DNA from 3 places in the Nonomuraea sp. NPDC049486 genome. Region 2 is predicted to be linked to each of the others. Evidence: riboswitches for the same ligand, from Rfam matches in the RefSeq annotation. Region 2 holds a riboswitch; each other region holds the start of a gene.
The links. Region 2 has a riboswitch for cyclic di-AMP ahead of AB0K05_RS05760 (C40 family peptidase). Riboswitches for the same ligand answer to the same signal wherever they lie in the genome.
Positions count from the first base shown of each region.

Region 1 (5,287 bases), on a different contig from region 2:
GGAACCGCCAGATCAGCGGTGTGCGGGGATCGTCTGGCGGAAGGTTCAGCGTCCTGGAGTCGAGATGGGTGGGCTGGACCACCGCGAAGCCGTGGGCGGCCCAGAAGCCGGCCAGCGGGTCGTACCCGTCCATCGACCAGCCGAAGCCGTGCGAGAAGACGATGATCGGCAGGTCGCGCCCGGCGGCGGGCGCGGACACGCGCACCTGGAGGTCCTCACCCCGGCCGGGGGCCGGCAGCACCACCGGCCGCGCCGAGAGGACCGGGATGGGCGCGCCCTGGGCCGCGTGCGCGGGCGCGATGACTGATCGGCTCATAAGAAGGTCTTCCTCGTTCGTGGGTGAAGTGGCCGGCGTGGTTGGCCGGCGGGCGCCCGCTCTGGCATCATGAAAGAAGCGGGACAGCGTCCCGTTTGACGATACGGGACACTGTCCCGTTTAGCAACACCGGAGGCGTGGCGCGATGAACGACGGCGAGCGGGGCGCGGGGCGCGCGGCCCGGCCCAAACGGGCGGACGCCCGCCGCAACGAGAAGAACCTGCTCGACGCCGCCGGAGAAGTCTTCGTCACGTCGGGCGTCGACGCGCCGATACGCGACATCGCGGCCAAGGCGGGCGTCGGCACGGCCACGATCTACCGCCACTTCCCGACGCGGGCGGACCTGATCATCGCCGTCTACCGGCACCAGGTCGAAGCCTGCGCCGAGGCCGGTCCGGCCCTGCTGGCGACCAGTGCCACGCCGTACGCCGCCCTGGAGCGCTGGATCAACCTCTTCGTGGACTTCCTGGTCACCAAGCACGGGCTCGCCGCTGTCCTGCAGTCCGACAACGCCGGCTTCGACGCCCTGCACGCCTACTTCCTCGACCGGCTCGTGCCCGTGTGCGCCCGGTTGCTCGAAGCGGCGGCCGCCGCCGGCGAGATCCGCCCCGGCCAGGACGCCCTCGAACTCATGCGGGGCATCGGGAACCTCTGCGTCGGCGCCGGCGATCCCCGCTACGACGCCCGCCGCATGGTCGGGCTCCTCGTCGCGGGGCTGCGCCTCGGCTAGGACCGTCTCCTGGTCAGGAGACGGTCCACTGCTGGGCGTTGTTGCCGTTGCAGGTCCACTGCCGTACTTCGGAGCCCGGGGCGGTGCCGAAGTTGTAGTTGTCCAGGCACAGGCCGCTGTGCCGGTTGGTGAGGGTGGAGTAGCCGCCTCCCACGGACGTGACGCGCCATTGCTGGACGGCCAGGCCGTTGCAGGTCCACTGGCGTACCTCGGAACCTGGGGTGGTGCCGAAGTTGTAGTTGTCCAGGCACAGGCCGCTGTGCCGGTTGGTGATCGTGGAGTAGCCGTCGGCGGCCGGGGTGATCTGCCAGTCCTGCGTGGCGAGGCCGTTGCAGGTCCACTGGCGGACCTCCGCGCCCGGCGTGGTCACCCAGTTGTAGTCGTCCAGGCAGAGGCCGCTGTGCCGGTTGCGGATCCGCGCCGTGGCAGGGGTGGGCTCGCCCGAGGGGCCGGGGATCACGGTCGAGGTCGAGACGGGGACGCCGAGGTCGGGCGTGCCGTCGGCGTTCCAGGAGATCTTCTGCACCCGGGTGGTGCGGGTGGTGCCGCAGCCCTGGCTCGACGAGGAGTTGGCGTGGTAGGCGATCCAGGTCTCGGTGCCGTCGGGCGAGGTGAAGAAGGAGTGGTGGCCGGGGCCGTAGACGCCGTTCGCGTCGTTGCGCTGGAAGATCGGGCTGGCGAACTTGGTCCAGGACGCGGCCGACAGCGGGTCACCGCCGCGGTACTCCAGCATGCCGAGCTTGTAGTTGGGGCCGTTGCAGTGGCTGGCCGAGTAGGTCAGGAAGGTGCGGCCGCCCCGCTGCAGCGCGAAGGAGCCCTCGTTGACGGCGCCGTTCTGACGCTCCCAGTCCAGGGTCGGGGCCGAGATCCGCCTGCCGAACGCGCTCGCCGTCCACGGGTTCGACATCGGCGCGATGAACAGCGACTGCAGGCCGTCGGACGCGAACGCCGAGAACGTCATGTAGAGGTTGCCGTCGAGCTTGAGCAGGCTGGCGTCGATCGCCCATCCGTTGTCGGGCATCAGGTTGACGATCCCGCGGACGGTGTAGGGCCCCATCGGGTCGGACCCGGCGCTCTCGGCGACGTGGGTGCGGCGGGGCAGGCTGCCCTGCTCCACCGAGTAGTACAGGTACCAGCGGCTCCCGACCATCTCCAGGTGCGGCGCCCACATCGTGTTGCCGCCTGTCCGTACGACGACCTGCTCGGGCGCGCTGCGCAGCCCGGCGATCGTCGCCGAGCGGCGCATGACCACGTCGGAGTTCCACGTCGTGGCGACGTAGTAGTAGAAGCCGTTGTGGAAGACCAGCGTCGGGTCGGCGCTGTTGGGCGTCGGGACGACGGGGTTGGTGAAGGACGGGCCGGGCGCCGCCTGGGCGCGGCCGGTCGTGAACAGGGCTGACAGGACGATCGTGACGACGGCGAGCGTCAGGATCCGGCGCACCGTGCCCGGCAGGGAAGCCAACACGAGGACTCCTTGGGGGGTGGGGTCGACCAGTTGTGTTAGCGCTAACACAACTGGTTGCTTCGTCGTGCTCACTTGCTGGTGGAGAGATGTGTGCCAAGTGTTAACGCCAACACCACAACCGTCAAGGGCGCCTCCGCCGCCGGCTGGGAGGTGGGACAACCTTCAGAGTGCCTGAAGCTTCCGCTAAGCTTCAGTCACCCTGAAGGTTGGAGGATCGAACGTGAGGGATCACGTCCTGCTGTCCGTGCACGTCCTGGCGGCCATCGTGTTCGTCGGGGGCTCGGCCGTGGCCGCGAGCCTGTTTCCCCGCTACGCCCCCGTGGCGGGCCCGCCGGGCGAGGGCGAGCGCAGCCCGGCCGTGGCCGCCGCCCTGCACCGCATCACCCGCGGCTACAGCCTGTTCGGTCTGGTGGTGCCCGCCGTCGGCATCGTGATGGCCCTCGCGCAGGGCCGGATGGGGGAGCTCTGGATCGTCGCCTCGATGGTGCTGACCGGCGTCGCGGCCGTCCTGCTGGCGACCCAGATCTACCCGCGCCAGCGGGACGCGCTGCGCGACCCGGACGACGGGAGCCGGCTGCGCGCGCTGTCCATGCTCGCCGGCTTCTACAACCTGGTCTGGGCGGCCGTGGTCGTGCTGATGGTCGTCCGGCCGGGAGCATGACCGGCGATATCGGAGGTCAAGTCCTAATCATGGCGAGTTGCGACGTTTGTCAGATTGCATTACGTTGAGGCTTCATTTGCCCAGACCGTGCGTGCCCCACCCCCGGGGAGCGCACGGCCGCCGAATCCGTTCGCGGAGCCGGGGACCCATTCCCCTCGGGGTGAATCGGCGCACCACGCGCCGTAGGGCACTTCCACGCCCGAACCCGTCAGCTAACCCGGTAGGCGGCATGGAAGCTAGGAGCAAGCCCCGAGATGAACGTCACCCACCGGTTCGGCGGAGCGCTGATCAGCCTCGCCGTCGCCGCCGCGGCGTTGACCGCCGGCAGCACCGCCGCCCACGCCGCCCCGCCGGTCGCCACCCCCGTCGACGCCGCGCAGGCCGAAGCCGCCCCCGCCGTCCTGGCCACGGCCGCCCACCTGGTCGACGCCACCACCGGCCAGGTCCACTTCAGCAAGGAGGCCGACCTGCGCAGGCCGGTCGCCAGCCTCACCAAGATGATGACCGCGTACGTGGTGCTCCAGCGGGCCGAGCCCACCGACAAGGTCGAGGTCACCACCGCCGACGTCGGCTACGCCGCCAGGGGCGGCGCCGCGGTCGCCCACCTGCGCGCCGGCGACACGCTGACCGTCGAGGACATGCTGCACGCGCTCATGCTGCCCTCCGGCGCCGACGCCGCGCACGCGCTCGCGCGCACGTACGGGCCGGACGTCGAGGAGTTCGTGGCCGCGATGAACGCCACCGCCCGGCAGCTCGGCATGAACGACACGCTGTACGTCAACGCGGACGGCATGCCCTACGGCGGCGGCGGCCACTCCACCGCCCGCGACCAGGTCCGCCTGGCCCAGAAGGTGCTGGAGAACCCGACCCTGGAGAAGGTCACCTCCACCCAGTACCACACCGTCCCCGCGACCTCCGAGCGCCGTTCGTACTCATGGCGCAACACCAACCGCCTGCTCGGCACCTCCGGCGCGCTCGGCGTCAAGACCGGCTACACCCGCGCCGCCGGTTACACGCTCGCCTTCGCCGCCGATCGGGGCGGCAGCCGGCTCGTCGGCGTCCTCCTCGGTGAGACCAGCTCCAGCCGCCGCTTCCAGACCGCCGAGGCCCTGCTCGGCTGGGCCGGCGCCGCGGCCGCACAGCGATAGCGGTCTCCGTGCGAGCGGCCCGGCCAGGGCCGCTCGCACGGACGGACCGCCGCACCCTCTAGGGTCCTGTTGAACATTTCAAGCCGCGTGAGAACGGGACCCCCATGAACCTCGCACTGTGGATCGTCGCGGGCCTGCTGGCCGCCGTGTTCGGTGTGGCCGGGCTGATGAAGCTGGCGCAGCCCAAGGAGAGGCTCGCGGCCTCCGGCCTGGCCTGGACGGAGGACTTCTCCGCCGGCGCGGTCAAGGCCATCGGCGGGCTGGAGGTGCTGGCCGCGCTCGGGCTGATCCTGCCGGCGACGTTCGGCGTCGTCCCGATCCTCACCCCGCTGGCGGCGGCCGGGCTGGTCATCGTCATGATCGGCGCCGCGGTCACGCACGGCCGGCGCGGGGAGCATCCGGCGATCGCCGTCAACGTGGTGCTGCTCGTCCTGGCCGCGTTCGTGGCCTGGGGCCGCTTCGGCCCCCATGCCTTCTGACGTGACAGCTCGGCCCGGGATTCACGGGTGCGCCGTCGAGACCCGCTCCACCAGGTCAGGCTGGAAGACCACGTGACGGTGCTCGTGGCCGCCGGGGCTGTCGGCCTCCTCCAGCAGCATCAGCGCCGCGGTGCGGCCCAGCTGCTCGCGCGGCTGGCGGATCGACGACAGCGGCACGGCCGCCGCCGCGGCGAAGTCGATGTCGTCGTACCCGAGAATCGCCACGTCGGCGGGGACCCGCAGGCCGCGCTGGGTGAGCTCCTGCAGCACGCCCATCGCCACCAGGTCGTTCGCGCAGAACACGGCAGTGGGCCGCTCCTCGCGGGGCAGGCCGGCCAGCTCCTTGCCGGCCTGGCGGCCGGTGGCGACGGTGAGGTCCGGCAGCGGGATCACGGTCAGCTCGCTGTCCGGGCCCAGCACACCGGCCAGGCCGTGGTGGCGGTCCTCCACCTGGCGGACGGGGAACGGCCCGCCGGCGAAGGCGATCC
Region 1 is NZ_JBFAPV010000021.1:51,286-56,572, reverse strand. Features, by position in the region: gene AB0K05_RS39975 (chlorophyllase) at 1-316, opposite strand, end outside; gene AB0K05_RS39970 (TetR/AcrR family transcriptional regulator) at 462-1,046, shown strand; gene AB0K05_RS39965 (family 43 glycosylhydrolase) at 1,060-2,511, opposite strand; gene AB0K05_RS39960 (hypothetical protein) at 2,732-3,172, shown strand; cyclic di-AMP (ydaO/yuaA leader) riboswitch at 3,281-3,414, shown strand; gene AB0K05_RS39955 (serine hydrolase) at 3,427-4,320, shown strand; gene AB0K05_RS39950 (DoxX family protein) at 4,425-4,799, shown strand; gene AB0K05_RS39945 (LacI family DNA-binding transcriptional regulator) at 4,821-5,287, opposite strand, start outside.
Region 1: linked by a shared signal. The riboswitch ahead of AB0K05_RS39955 (serine hydrolase) and the one ahead of AB0K05_RS05760 (C40 family peptidase) in region 2 are both predicted to bind cyclic di-AMP.

Region 2 (5,287 bases):
CCCGGCGGTGAAGTCCGCGGCCGGGTCGGCGGCCACCTCCGGCGCCCCCGGCAGCGCCTGCCACGGCGTCGTCAGCCCCACCACCACGAGGATCCCGACCCCCAGCACGACCCCGGCCACCCCAGCCTGCCGCCGCCCCCTCCGGCCAGCCCCACCGTCCTTGGGCTCCGGCCCGCCGTCCGTTGGGGGCGTCTGTCCGTCATCCGGGCGCGGACCGTTCTCGTGGGCGGATTCGCCGCCGGATCGGGTCCCGGCCTGCTCGCCCGCGGCGGCGTTCCTGTCGTGGCCGTCGTCCACTTCGCGTCCTCTCACCCCAGCTGGTCCCGCACGTACGCGCGCCACCCCCGGGTCAGGCCGCCGAGCGTGAGCCCCCGCGCGGCGAGTGCCCGGTCGGTGCCGACACTCTGGGCATCACGGTAGAGCCTCACCAGAGTCCCCTCGCCCGCGCTCTCGGCCAGGAACCGACACGCCAGCCACGCCTCCTGGTACGCCCGCGCCAGCGCGTCCCCCCGGGAGCCGAAGTCACCGGCCCCGGGCAGCTCGTCCGGCAGCCGCCCCGCCCGCACCTCGGCCGCCAGTTCGGCCGCCGCCACGGTGACCGCCAGCCCCGCGTCCCGATAGGCCACGTAGTCGGCGAATCCCTCGTACAGCCAGCCGGGCAGCCCGTCGGTGCCAGCGGCGACGTGCGTGAGCTCATGGGCGAGCACCACGTCCCTGCCGGTCGGGTTGAGCCGCGCGAAACCCTCGGGCACCACGATCACCCGCCGCCCGTCGGCCACCGCCGCCAGCCCGCGCACGTCGGCGACGCCGGCCAGCCGCGCGGCCTGCTCTCCTGACGCGGGCACCAGCACCAGCGGGCGCACGGGCCGGCCCAGCACGCCCGACACCCGTCGCCCCGCCGCGTCGGCCCGCCGCGCCAGATCGGCCAGCAGCCCGGGATCGGCCCGCTGCCCGGCGACCAGCGCCCGCTCGCCGCGCGCGACGCCCAGCTCGCCCCGCCACAGCTCCCGCACCCCGGCCAGCTCGTCGGGCACCCCGGCGGACCACGACTCCGGCGCCGCCCCGCCGGCCGCGGCCACGGCGAGGACCAGCCCCGTCACCACCGCTCGACGGCCCACGATCCCGGACATGCTGTCCGATGCTAGCGGCGGGACGCCCGTCCCACGCATCACGAAGGCCCCGCCCCCAGTCAGGGGCGGGGCCTTCGCGATCGGTCACAGACCGGGGCGTACCGCGCCGGCGAACGACGACTTGCGCCATCCGTTCAGCTTCTCGACGCGCACCGTCTTGCCCGAGCTCGGCGAGTGCACCATCTTGCCCTTGCCGATGTACATGCCCACGTGGCCGAGCCCGCGGAAGAACATCAGGTCACCCGGCTTCAGGTTCTTGTAGGAGACCTTCTTCCTGATGCCCGCGAACTGGCTGTTCGTCACGCGCGGGATCTTGACCCCGGCCTTCCGCCAGGCGAACTGGACGAGACCTGAGCAGTCGAAGGCGTGCGGCCCGGTGGCCCCGTAGCGGTACGGGTCACCGATCTGCTTCTTGGCCACCGCGACGGCCTTGTGGGCCTTCACCTTCTGGCGGGCCGCCTTCGCCTGCTTCTTGGACAGGACCTTCTTCGAAGTCGCCTTCTTGGAAGCAGTGGTCTTGACGGCCTCGACCGTCGTCACCGAAGCTCCGGCCGGGGCGATCACCGTGTCCGCCTGCGCCGCCGGGACGTGGAGGGCCAGCCCTCCGGCCGTCACGGTCATGCTGAGCGCCACGCCACTGACGGCAAGGCGAGACAGACGGGGGTTCTTAGGGGAGGTAGACAGGATTGCTCCTTGAGTCTTCCACGAACGCCTACCGGGTTAGCTGACGGATTCGGGCCTGGAAGTCGCCCTACGGCGCGTCGCCGCGCCGATTCACCCCTGATCCCGCCCTGAAATGACGGGATCTATGGTTCCCCGGCTCCGTGCCTCCTGGCTGCACGGATTCGGCAGGCCACCACCCGGGTGAAGGTTCCCGGAGATGCGGCGGTGACCGGCGGATTCTTGTTCGTCCACGTCGCGGCGCCGGCGGCGCGGCGGCGATGGCCGGCGGCGGGCATGGAGTGTCCGCCGCGACGCCAGAACCTACGCCTGAAGTCATGGGCTGGCAAAGGCACGGTAAGCACATGACGATCTGACAAGCCCGCTGTCAGACCCGCGGATCCCTGCTGGCAAGCCAGTCCCGTTACCCAGATGTGACCATACTCACACTTGCCGCCCTGACGATGTGTCAGAGCCCTTCTGTCACATCAGTCACAGACGTTTCAGCGGCTCACGGGCGTACCGCGCCGACGAGCCGGCGCCCGTACGCGGAGAGCGGGACGACCTTGACCACGTCACCGGTCTGCGGCGCGTGCACGATCTTGCCGTTTCCCGCATAGATGCTCACGTGGCCCAGCCCCTCGCTGAAGATGAGGTCACCGGGCTCCAGGGCGTCCAGCGACACCCTCCGGCTCGCGCCCCAGGCCCACTGCTGCCACGTCGTACGCGGCAGGGAGACGCCGGCCGCGCGCCACGAGGCCTGCGTCAGGCCGGAGCAGTCCCAGCCGCCGGGGCCGGTGCCGCCGAACTGGTAGGGCTTGCCGATCTGCGCGTACGCGAAGTTGAGCACCGCCGCCGCGCTCCCCGAGGCGGGGCCGGTGTACTTGACGCCGGTGCTGTTCGGGTCGCCGACGCGGTAGGCCCCGAGGCGGTTGAGCAGCTTCTTCTGCTGGGCGATCAGCTTCTCGATCTCGGAGCGCTCCTTCTTGACCTTGTCGCGCTCCTCGTCGGCCTCGCCCAGAGCCTCCTGGGCCTTGTCACGCTCGGTCTTGAGCCCGCGGTTCTCCCGGTCGAAGGCGGCCAGCCTGCCGGCGCGGTCGGCGGTCAGCCGCTCCGTCAGCGCCATCTGGTAGAGCAGGTCACCCGGGTTCTCGGCGGTCACCATGGTCGGCATCGAGGTCAGGTCGCGGCCCATCTTGTAGCCGTCGACGGCCATCGTGACGACCTGCTGGCGCAGCTCGGCGACGGTGGCGAGCTTGCGCTTGTAGCCGGCGTTGAGCTTGTCGTAGCGCTTCTTGGCGGCCTTGTAGTTCTCCGTCGCCGTGTTGTAGCGATCGACGACCTTGTCGGCCTTGTCGTTGAGCTTCTCGAGCTTGGCCTTGGCCTGACTGATCGTCGGTTGCGGGTCGGCGGCCACTCCTCCCGTGGGGAGAGTGATCAGCCCGATCACGAGACCCGCGGCCAGTGGCGCCCGGCCCAACCTCACAGCTCGCCTCCCAGGGGGAATACATCTGGGGCGAAATAGTACAGAAGTGGAAGGTGAGGTCTCACCCAAACACTGATTTGTAATCTAGGCGCGGCCGAGCCTGCGCAGCAGCAAAGCAGACGAAACGGGTCTGGCTCCCATGCGCCGGACGGATTCGGCCACCTCGCGGTCGGAGGAGACCACGGCCATGGCGCGGCCCGGCGGCTCGGCGCGTACGAGCTGGCGGATCAGGTCGTCGGCGATCTCCCCCGGCGCGCTGAACAGCACCCGCACCCCGCGCGGCGCGACGACCTGCACCGGCGCGTTCAGCTCCGCGCCGTCGAACACCACGGTCACCTCGACCCTGGTCTGCGCGACCAGGCCGCCGAGCCCGGTCATCAGCCGGTTGCGCTGGTCGGCCAGCGTGAGAGTGCCGTAACCGGTCTTGGTCACGTTGTAGCCGTCTATGATCAGATGGACCTGCGGCAGGGCGAGGAGCTGGTCGAGCAGCTGCGGGTCGTCGTCGGCCAGTGCGCGGGCCGGCACCCCCCGCACGCCCGGCGTCTCCCCGGCGACGGCGGCCACCGAGTCGGCGGGCCTGGAGATGGTGGTGGGCAGCGCCAGCTCCCTGCGCAGCCCGGCGGAGGCGTCCTGCAGCGCGTCGAGCAGCACCCGTATGCGGGCGTCCTCGATGCTGCGCCCCTCGCGGGCGGCCCTGCGCGAGGCTTCGAGCTGTTTCTCCACGTCGGCCAGGCGCTCGCGCAGCCGGCGCAGCTCGGTCTCACCGGCGCTGCCGGCGGCCGTGGCCGCGGCCCTGGCGTCCTGGGCGGTCTGTTCCATCGCCTCGGCCCGCTGCACGGCCGCCTTCGCCCGCTCCCGGGCGTCGTGGAGCTTGCGGCGCAGGTCGGAGTTCTCCCCCCGGGCGGCCTTGAGCTGCTCGCGCAGCCGGTCGACCTCCTCCTTGGCCGCCGACTTCTGCGCGGCGAGCTGCTCGCGCAGCCGGGACACGACCTCCTCGCGCTCCGCGCCCTCGGCGGCGGCGGCGTTCCTCTCCAGGTCGGTCCTGGCGGCCTCGATCATCTCCTCCCACCCCGGCGGGCGGGTGAGGTAGGCGGCCGCGGCGACGAGCACGGGATCGGCGGCCGGCGGGACGTTGCCCTCGGCCAGCGACGAGACGAGCTCCGGCCACCCGGCGGTCACGTGCTCCGCGACGGCCACGCGGAAGTCCTTGTCGTTCTCCAGCTGGGCGGCGATGGGCGCGCCACCCAGGCGGGCACGCTTGCGCGGATCGAACTTGGCGATGCCGCGCAGCGGCGGCGGGACGGCGGCGGCGGGCATCGAGCCGAGAACCTGGGCGGCCAGGTCGACGACGTTGAGTCGCACCTGCTCGGGAAGCGGGCGAGACAGGCCTTCACCCGCTGAGCTCATCCCACTGTCCCTTCATGACATGCTCTTTCAGACAAGGGTACGGCTGCCGGGTACCTGTCCGTAACGGGCATCCTTTTCCGGGTAAGCGCTCGGTCCCGCGGCCGTTTCCACCCCCTGCCCCAGCGCCGACCTGCGAGGCGTCTCCTCGGGAACTCGGGCGCGTCCTCTCGCGCCGTCCGGACGAGGCGAGCGGTTCCGACGGTGCGTGTGTGGCCCGTACCTGCGTGGAGTCACTCCCGTACGGGACCGGCCCGCAAGGGAAAGGCCGGGCAAAACCTGGAACTCCAGGACGTGCGTCAGAGACTGGCGTCGTAGACCAGCAGGGCCACCTGCACCCTGTTGTTCAGTTCGAGCTTCGTCAGGATGCGCGAGACGTGCGCCTTGACCGTGGGGACGCTCATGAACAGCTCGCGCCCGATCTCCGCGTTGGACCTGCCCCGCCCCACGGCCAGCGCCACCTCCCGCTCGCGCTCACTGAGCCGGCCGATCAGGGCCCTGGCCCGGTCCGCGCGGCCACCGGCGCCGCCGTTGGAGACGTGGGCGATGAGCTGCCGGGTCACGGCGGGCGACAGGATCGGCTCCCCCGCCGCCACCTTCCTGATGG
Region 2 is NZ_JBFAPV010000002.1:179,112-184,398, reverse strand. Features, by position in the region: gene AB0K05_RS05770 (M48 family metallopeptidase) at 1-312, opposite strand, end outside; gene AB0K05_RS05765 (hypothetical protein) at 309-1,130, opposite strand; gene AB0K05_RS05760 (C40 family peptidase) at 1,215-1,763, opposite strand; cyclic di-AMP (ydaO/yuaA leader) riboswitch at 1,825-1,991, opposite strand; gene AB0K05_RS05755 (NlpC/P60 family protein) at 2,302-3,276, opposite strand; gene AB0K05_RS05750 (NYN domain-containing protein) at 3,361-4,683, opposite strand; gene AB0K05_RS05745 (response regulator transcription factor) at 4,980-5,287, opposite strand, start outside.

Region 3 (5,287 bases), 440 kb from region 2:
CGGGGTCCTGCTGGGCGGGGATGGAGCTCGGGAAGGCGCCCGCCTCCTTGAAGGCCGCGATGTGGCCGTCCTTGCCCGTCAGGTAGTTGAGCACCTCGGCGGCTTCCTTCGGGTGCTTGGTCTGCTTGGGGACGGCCAGCCACGAGCCGCCCCAGTTGCCCGTGCCGCCCGGCACCGCGGCGACGTCCCAGTTGCCCTTGTTCTCCTCGCCGGCCGCGCCGGAGATCACGCCGAGCATCCACGACGGGCAGCCCATGGTGGCGAAGTCGCCGCCCTTGATGGCCTTGTTCCACGGCGGGGTGAACGCCTGGAGCTTGGCCGTCAGGCCCTGCTGGCTGAACTTCTGCACCCAGTCGAAGGAGGTCTTGACGGCCGGGTTCGTCTCCAGGACGAGGTTGTTCTCCTTGTCGAAGTACGAGATGTTGCCGTTCTTCGGCGCCTCCTGCGACAGGATCACGTTGTAGATGGTGTTCGGGCCGTCCATCCACTTCGCGCCGGTGTCGGCGGCCGAGAACTTCTTGCCGGCCTCGAGGTAGGCGTCCCAGGTCGGCCAGAGCTTGGCGACCTCCTCACGGTCGGTCGGCAGCCCGGCCTTCTCGAACAGGTCCTTGCGGTAGCACATGGTCATGCCGCCGATGTCGGTGCCCAGCGCGAACAGCTTGCCCTCGGCGTTGACGCCCGTCTCCCACTTGGCCGCGGGGAAGTCGGCCTTGCGGTCCTGCAGGCCGTACTCGCCCAGGTCGGTGAAGAACTGCGGGCGGGCGGCCATCAGGCCCATCGCGCCCTCGTCGATGCCGACGATGTCACCGGCGCCGCTGCCGGCCTGCAGGCGCTGGAGCAGCTGCGGCAGATAGACGTCTTCGAACCTGTCGGTCAGGTTCGAGTACTTGACCTGGATGTTCGGGTGCTCGGCGTTCCACTTCTTCACGGCCTCGTCGTAGCCGAAGTTCTCGCCGCCGCCGAAGGTGTGCACGTTGATGGTGACGGGCTCCGCCGGCGTGCTCGCATCGGCTGAGGGGGCCGGAGCCTCACCGCCACCACAGGCGGCGGTCATCGCGGCCAGGGCCGTGACCAGGACTCCGGTTACTGCAAAGCGCTTGTGGTTCGTCATACCGTACCCCTCTTGGGTGTGGATCTTGGGAGGTGCATCGCGACAGTCCCGCGATTGGAGTGTCTTTGGGAGCGCTCCCACAAAGAGTGCCCGTAGCGCGTCCAGGCGTCAACGTCCCGAAACTCAACCGTTACCTCTGGGGTATTTTGTGACCCTAGAAGTAGCCGTACGGGGATATATCGCCCAAAGCGCTACTTGGGAGCGCTCCCATCCCACGGGCACCGTTTCTCCCGCACACCGGCACAAAAGCGCACCAGAACCAGAGGCGTCTCACCGGCAGGCCGCGGCCCGCGCCTCCATGAGAACGCGTTCGCGCTCGTTGCGGGTCAGCGCGGCCGCGCGCTCGAACTCGGCGCGGGCCTCGCCGAGCCGGCCCAGTCTGAACAGCAGGTCGCCGCGTACGCCCGGCAGCAGGTGGTAGTCCCGCATGGCCGGCTCGCCGGCGATCTGGTCGACCAGCTCCAGGCCCACCTCGGGGCCGTACGCCATGGCCAGGGCCACCGCGCGGTTGAGCTCGACCACCGGCGAGCCGGACAGGGCCGCGAGCCGCGCGTACAGGTCGGCGATGCGGACCCAGTCGGTCTCGCCGGGCGTGAACGCGCGGGCGTGGCAGGCCGCGATGGCGGCCTGGAGCGTGTACGGGCCCATGGTGCCGGTCAGCTCCTCGGCCCGCTCCAGCGCGGCCAGGCCGCGGCGGATGAGCAGCCGGTCCCACCGGGCGCGGTTCTGCTCCAGCAGCAGGATCGGCTCGCCGGACGGGCCCAGCCTGGCGGCCGAGCGGGACGCCTGGATCTCCATGAGCGCCACCAGGCCGAACACCTCGGGCTCCTTCGGCATCAGCCCGGCCAGCACCCGCCCCAGGCGCAGCGCGTCCTCGCAGAGCCCGGGCCGCATCCAGTCGTCGCCGGCGGTGGCCGAGTAGCCCTCGTTGAAGATCAGGTAGATGACCTCCAGCACGGACGACAGCCGTCCGGCCAGCTCCTCGCCCGCGGGGACCTCGAACGGCACCTTCCGCGTGGCCAGGGTCCGCTTCGCGCGGACGATCCGCTGCGCCACCGTCGGCTCGGACGTCAGGAACGCGCGCGCGATCTCGTCGGTGGACAGGCCGCCCAGCACCCGCAGCGTCAGCGCCACCCGGGCCTCGGTGGACAGCACCGGATGGCACGCGGTGAACACCAGCCGCAGCAGGTCGTCCTCGATCTCCTCGGGGCCGGGCGGCTCCTGTCCGGGGTCGTCCTCCAGGGCGCGGCCGATCTCGGCGAGCTTGCGCTCGTAGCGTTCCCTGCGGCGGATCAGGTCGACGCCCCGGCGTTTGGCCACGGTCATCAGCCAGGCGCCCGGATTGCGTGGCACGCCCTCGCGGGGCCACTGCTCCAGCGCCGCGACCAGCGCGTCCTGTGCCAGCTCCTCGGCCAGGCCGACGTCGCGCACCAGCCGGGCCAGCCCGGCGATCAGCCGCGCCGCCTCGATCCGCCACACGGCCTCGATGGCCCCATGCGTCTCCGAAGCTGTCACGGGCCCATCGTATGGTCACCCCGTCCGGGACATGCCCGGCACTCACCTCAGCGCGGGAAGCGAGAAACGCTTTCAGGGAGCGCCGCCCCCGGCATGTGTGCCCGGCTACCGGCTGGAGCGGCGGATGGCCGTCTTCGGGGTGTGTGCCGGGCCAACGGCTGGAGCGGCCGACGGCCGTCCGAGGCGTGCGTGCCGCCCCGGCTGGAGCGGCGAACGGCCGTCTCCCGCGTGTGTTTCGGCTCCCGTTCAAGCGGCGGACGGCCGTCCCCGGCGCGTGTGCCGCCCTGGTTGAGGGCGGCACACGCGCCTGGGCGTGGGCGGCACCCATGCCTGGGTGTGGGTGGCGCGTTCTTGGCAGGCGTCTGGGGGGTCGCCCTGGGGCTGCCGTCAGGCGTTCGGGGGGTTGGTCTCCAGGGACTCGCGGAGGGCTTTGTCGCGCTCGGCGGTCTCCGGGGTGAGGGAGGTCTCCGGCATGTCGGCCGCGTCGAAGACCTCCCAGAGCTCCAGGCCGACCCCCTCGCCGCCCTCGGGGACGGGGACGCGCAGGGCCCATTCGACGGCCTCTTCGCGGGACTTGACCTGGATCAGCCAGAAGCCGGCGATGATCTCCTTGGTCTCCGCGAAGGGCCCGTCGATGACCTTGGGCTTGCCGGGGCCGTAGGCGATGCGGGCGGCGCGGGAGCTGGGGGCCAGCCCTTCCGCCGCCAGCAGGACGCCGGCCTTGGCCAGCGACTCGTTGTAGGCCATCATGTCGTCGACGAGCTGCCGGCTCGGCATGACGCCCGCCTCGGTCTCGGCGCTGCCCTTTCCGATGATCATGAACTTCACGGTGCTTCTCCTTCGAATCCCGGTCTCGCCGACGCGTCGAACGAGCGGCGTCCGCATCGACACCTCAGGGATTCTTCCGGACAATCAGGCGGCGTACTCGGGGTAGCCGTAGCCGACGACCTGAGACTTGGGACGGATGCGCTCCTCGACGAGCCCGTTGCCGGTGTTGCCCTCGATCGTGGAGATCGTCCCGTCGCGGTTGTCCTTGACCACGAAGCCCACGTGCTGGATGGAGCCGAGGCTCTTGCTGCCGTTCCAGGCGAAGAAGACCACGGCGCCCGGCTTGGCCAGGGTGCCCCAGCGGCCGTTGTTCTGGAACCACCGCGCGTGCGTCACCGTGTAGGCGTCCCAGCCCACCTGCGCGCGGGCGCCGGTCTGCTCGCCGACCCAGGAGACGAACATCGCGCACCAGGGGGCGTTCAGGTAGGCGGCGGGGTGGCCGCCGTCACGGGCGATGGTCTCCTGGGCGCGCTGCGAGTTCGCGTACCACTCCTGGAACTTCGTGCCGCCGCCCCGCGCGTTCTCCCTGATGCCGATCTGCTCCCTGGCCAGGGCGAGCACCTGGGCTGCGGTGACGTCGATCTTGTCCTTCTCGGCGGGCTTCGCCTCCTGGGAGGCGGTCTGGCCGGCCTCCGCCTGGGCCGTCAGCGAGAGATCGTCTCCGTTGACCGGGTCGGCGTGGGCGGGGAGGGCGGAGCCCATGAAGCAGGCGACGAAGGTGGCGCCGAGGGCGGCGCGGACGTAATGCGGTTGGGTGGCACGGGGGAGGCGATGCATGACCATCGAGGGGATGTACTCCTTGCTTCCATGCCGCTTACCGGGTTAGCTGACGGGTTCGGGCGTGGAAGCTGCCCTACGGCGCGCGAGGCGCCGATTCACCCCGGAAGAAGTGGGTCCCCGGTTCCGCGCAAGGCGGATTCAGCGGTCGCAGGACGATCCTGCGATACGACGGTGTTCTCGGACACGACCGGGCAAACCGGACGTATGCCGTGAATGCGGAGTAAAGTAACGCATCTGGCAAGAAACTGGCAAGTCTTCAAAGCCGCGGCTAGCGGATCTGCGCCCGCGCCTCCGCCAGAACCCGCATGATGGCAAGGCTCTCGTCAAGCGGCATGATCTCGCTCTCGGTACGACCCCGCGCCAGGCAGTCGCGGACCTCGCGCAGCTCGCCCGCGTACCCGTTGTCCGCCGGATCGTCGAGCGCGTGCTCCTCCGGCTCCATCCCCGGCCCGCTGAGCACGACCCGCCGCGGAGCCCAGAACGGGGCGTCGATGTCGGCCCGCATCCCGGTGCCGACGACGGTGGCGTCGTTGGAGTAGGCGCCGAGCAGCGAGCACTCCACCAGCGCCCGCCTGCCGCCCGGATAGCTCATCAGCCCGCCCGCCTCGGCGTCCACGCCGCCCGGGGACAGCGAGCCGGTGATGCGCGTGCTCTCCGGCGTTCCGAGGAACAACTGGGCCAGCCCCATGGGGTAGATGCCCAGGTCGAGCAGGGCGCCGCCGCCCAGCTCCGGCGCCCAGAGCCGATGCGCGGGATCGTACGGGTGCGCGAAGCCGAACGAGGCGCGCACCGAGCGGATCTCGCCGAAACGCCCGTCGCCGGCGAGCATGCGGATCAGCGGGTTGAACCGCATCCACATCGCTTCCATCAGGAAGACCCCGGCCTCGCGGGCCAGCCGGACCATCCGTTCGGCGTCGGCCGTGGTGGCGGCGAGCGGCTTCTCGCACAGCACGGCCTTGCCCGCCGCGATGGCCGCCTCGGCCACCTCCAGGTGCTGGGCGTGCGGGGTGGCGACGTAGACGGCGTCCACGGCCGGATCGGCGCACAGCTCGG
Region 3 is NZ_JBFAPV010000002.1:614,531-619,817, forward strand. Features, by position in the region: gene AB0K05_RS07795 (ABC transporter substrate-binding protein) at 1-1,111, opposite strand, end outside; gene AB0K05_RS07800 (RNA polymerase sigma factor) at 1,382-2,626, opposite strand; gene AB0K05_RS07805 (YciI family protein) at 3,014-3,445, opposite strand; gene AB0K05_RS07810 (CHAP domain-containing protein) at 3,539-4,237, opposite strand; cyclic di-AMP (ydaO/yuaA leader) riboswitch at 4,251-4,388, opposite strand; gene AB0K05_RS07815 (Gfo/Idh/MocA family oxidoreductase) at 4,503-5,287, opposite strand, start outside.
Region 3: linked by a shared signal. The riboswitch ahead of AB0K05_RS07810 (CHAP domain-containing protein) and the one ahead of AB0K05_RS05760 (C40 family peptidase) in region 2 are both predicted to bind cyclic di-AMP.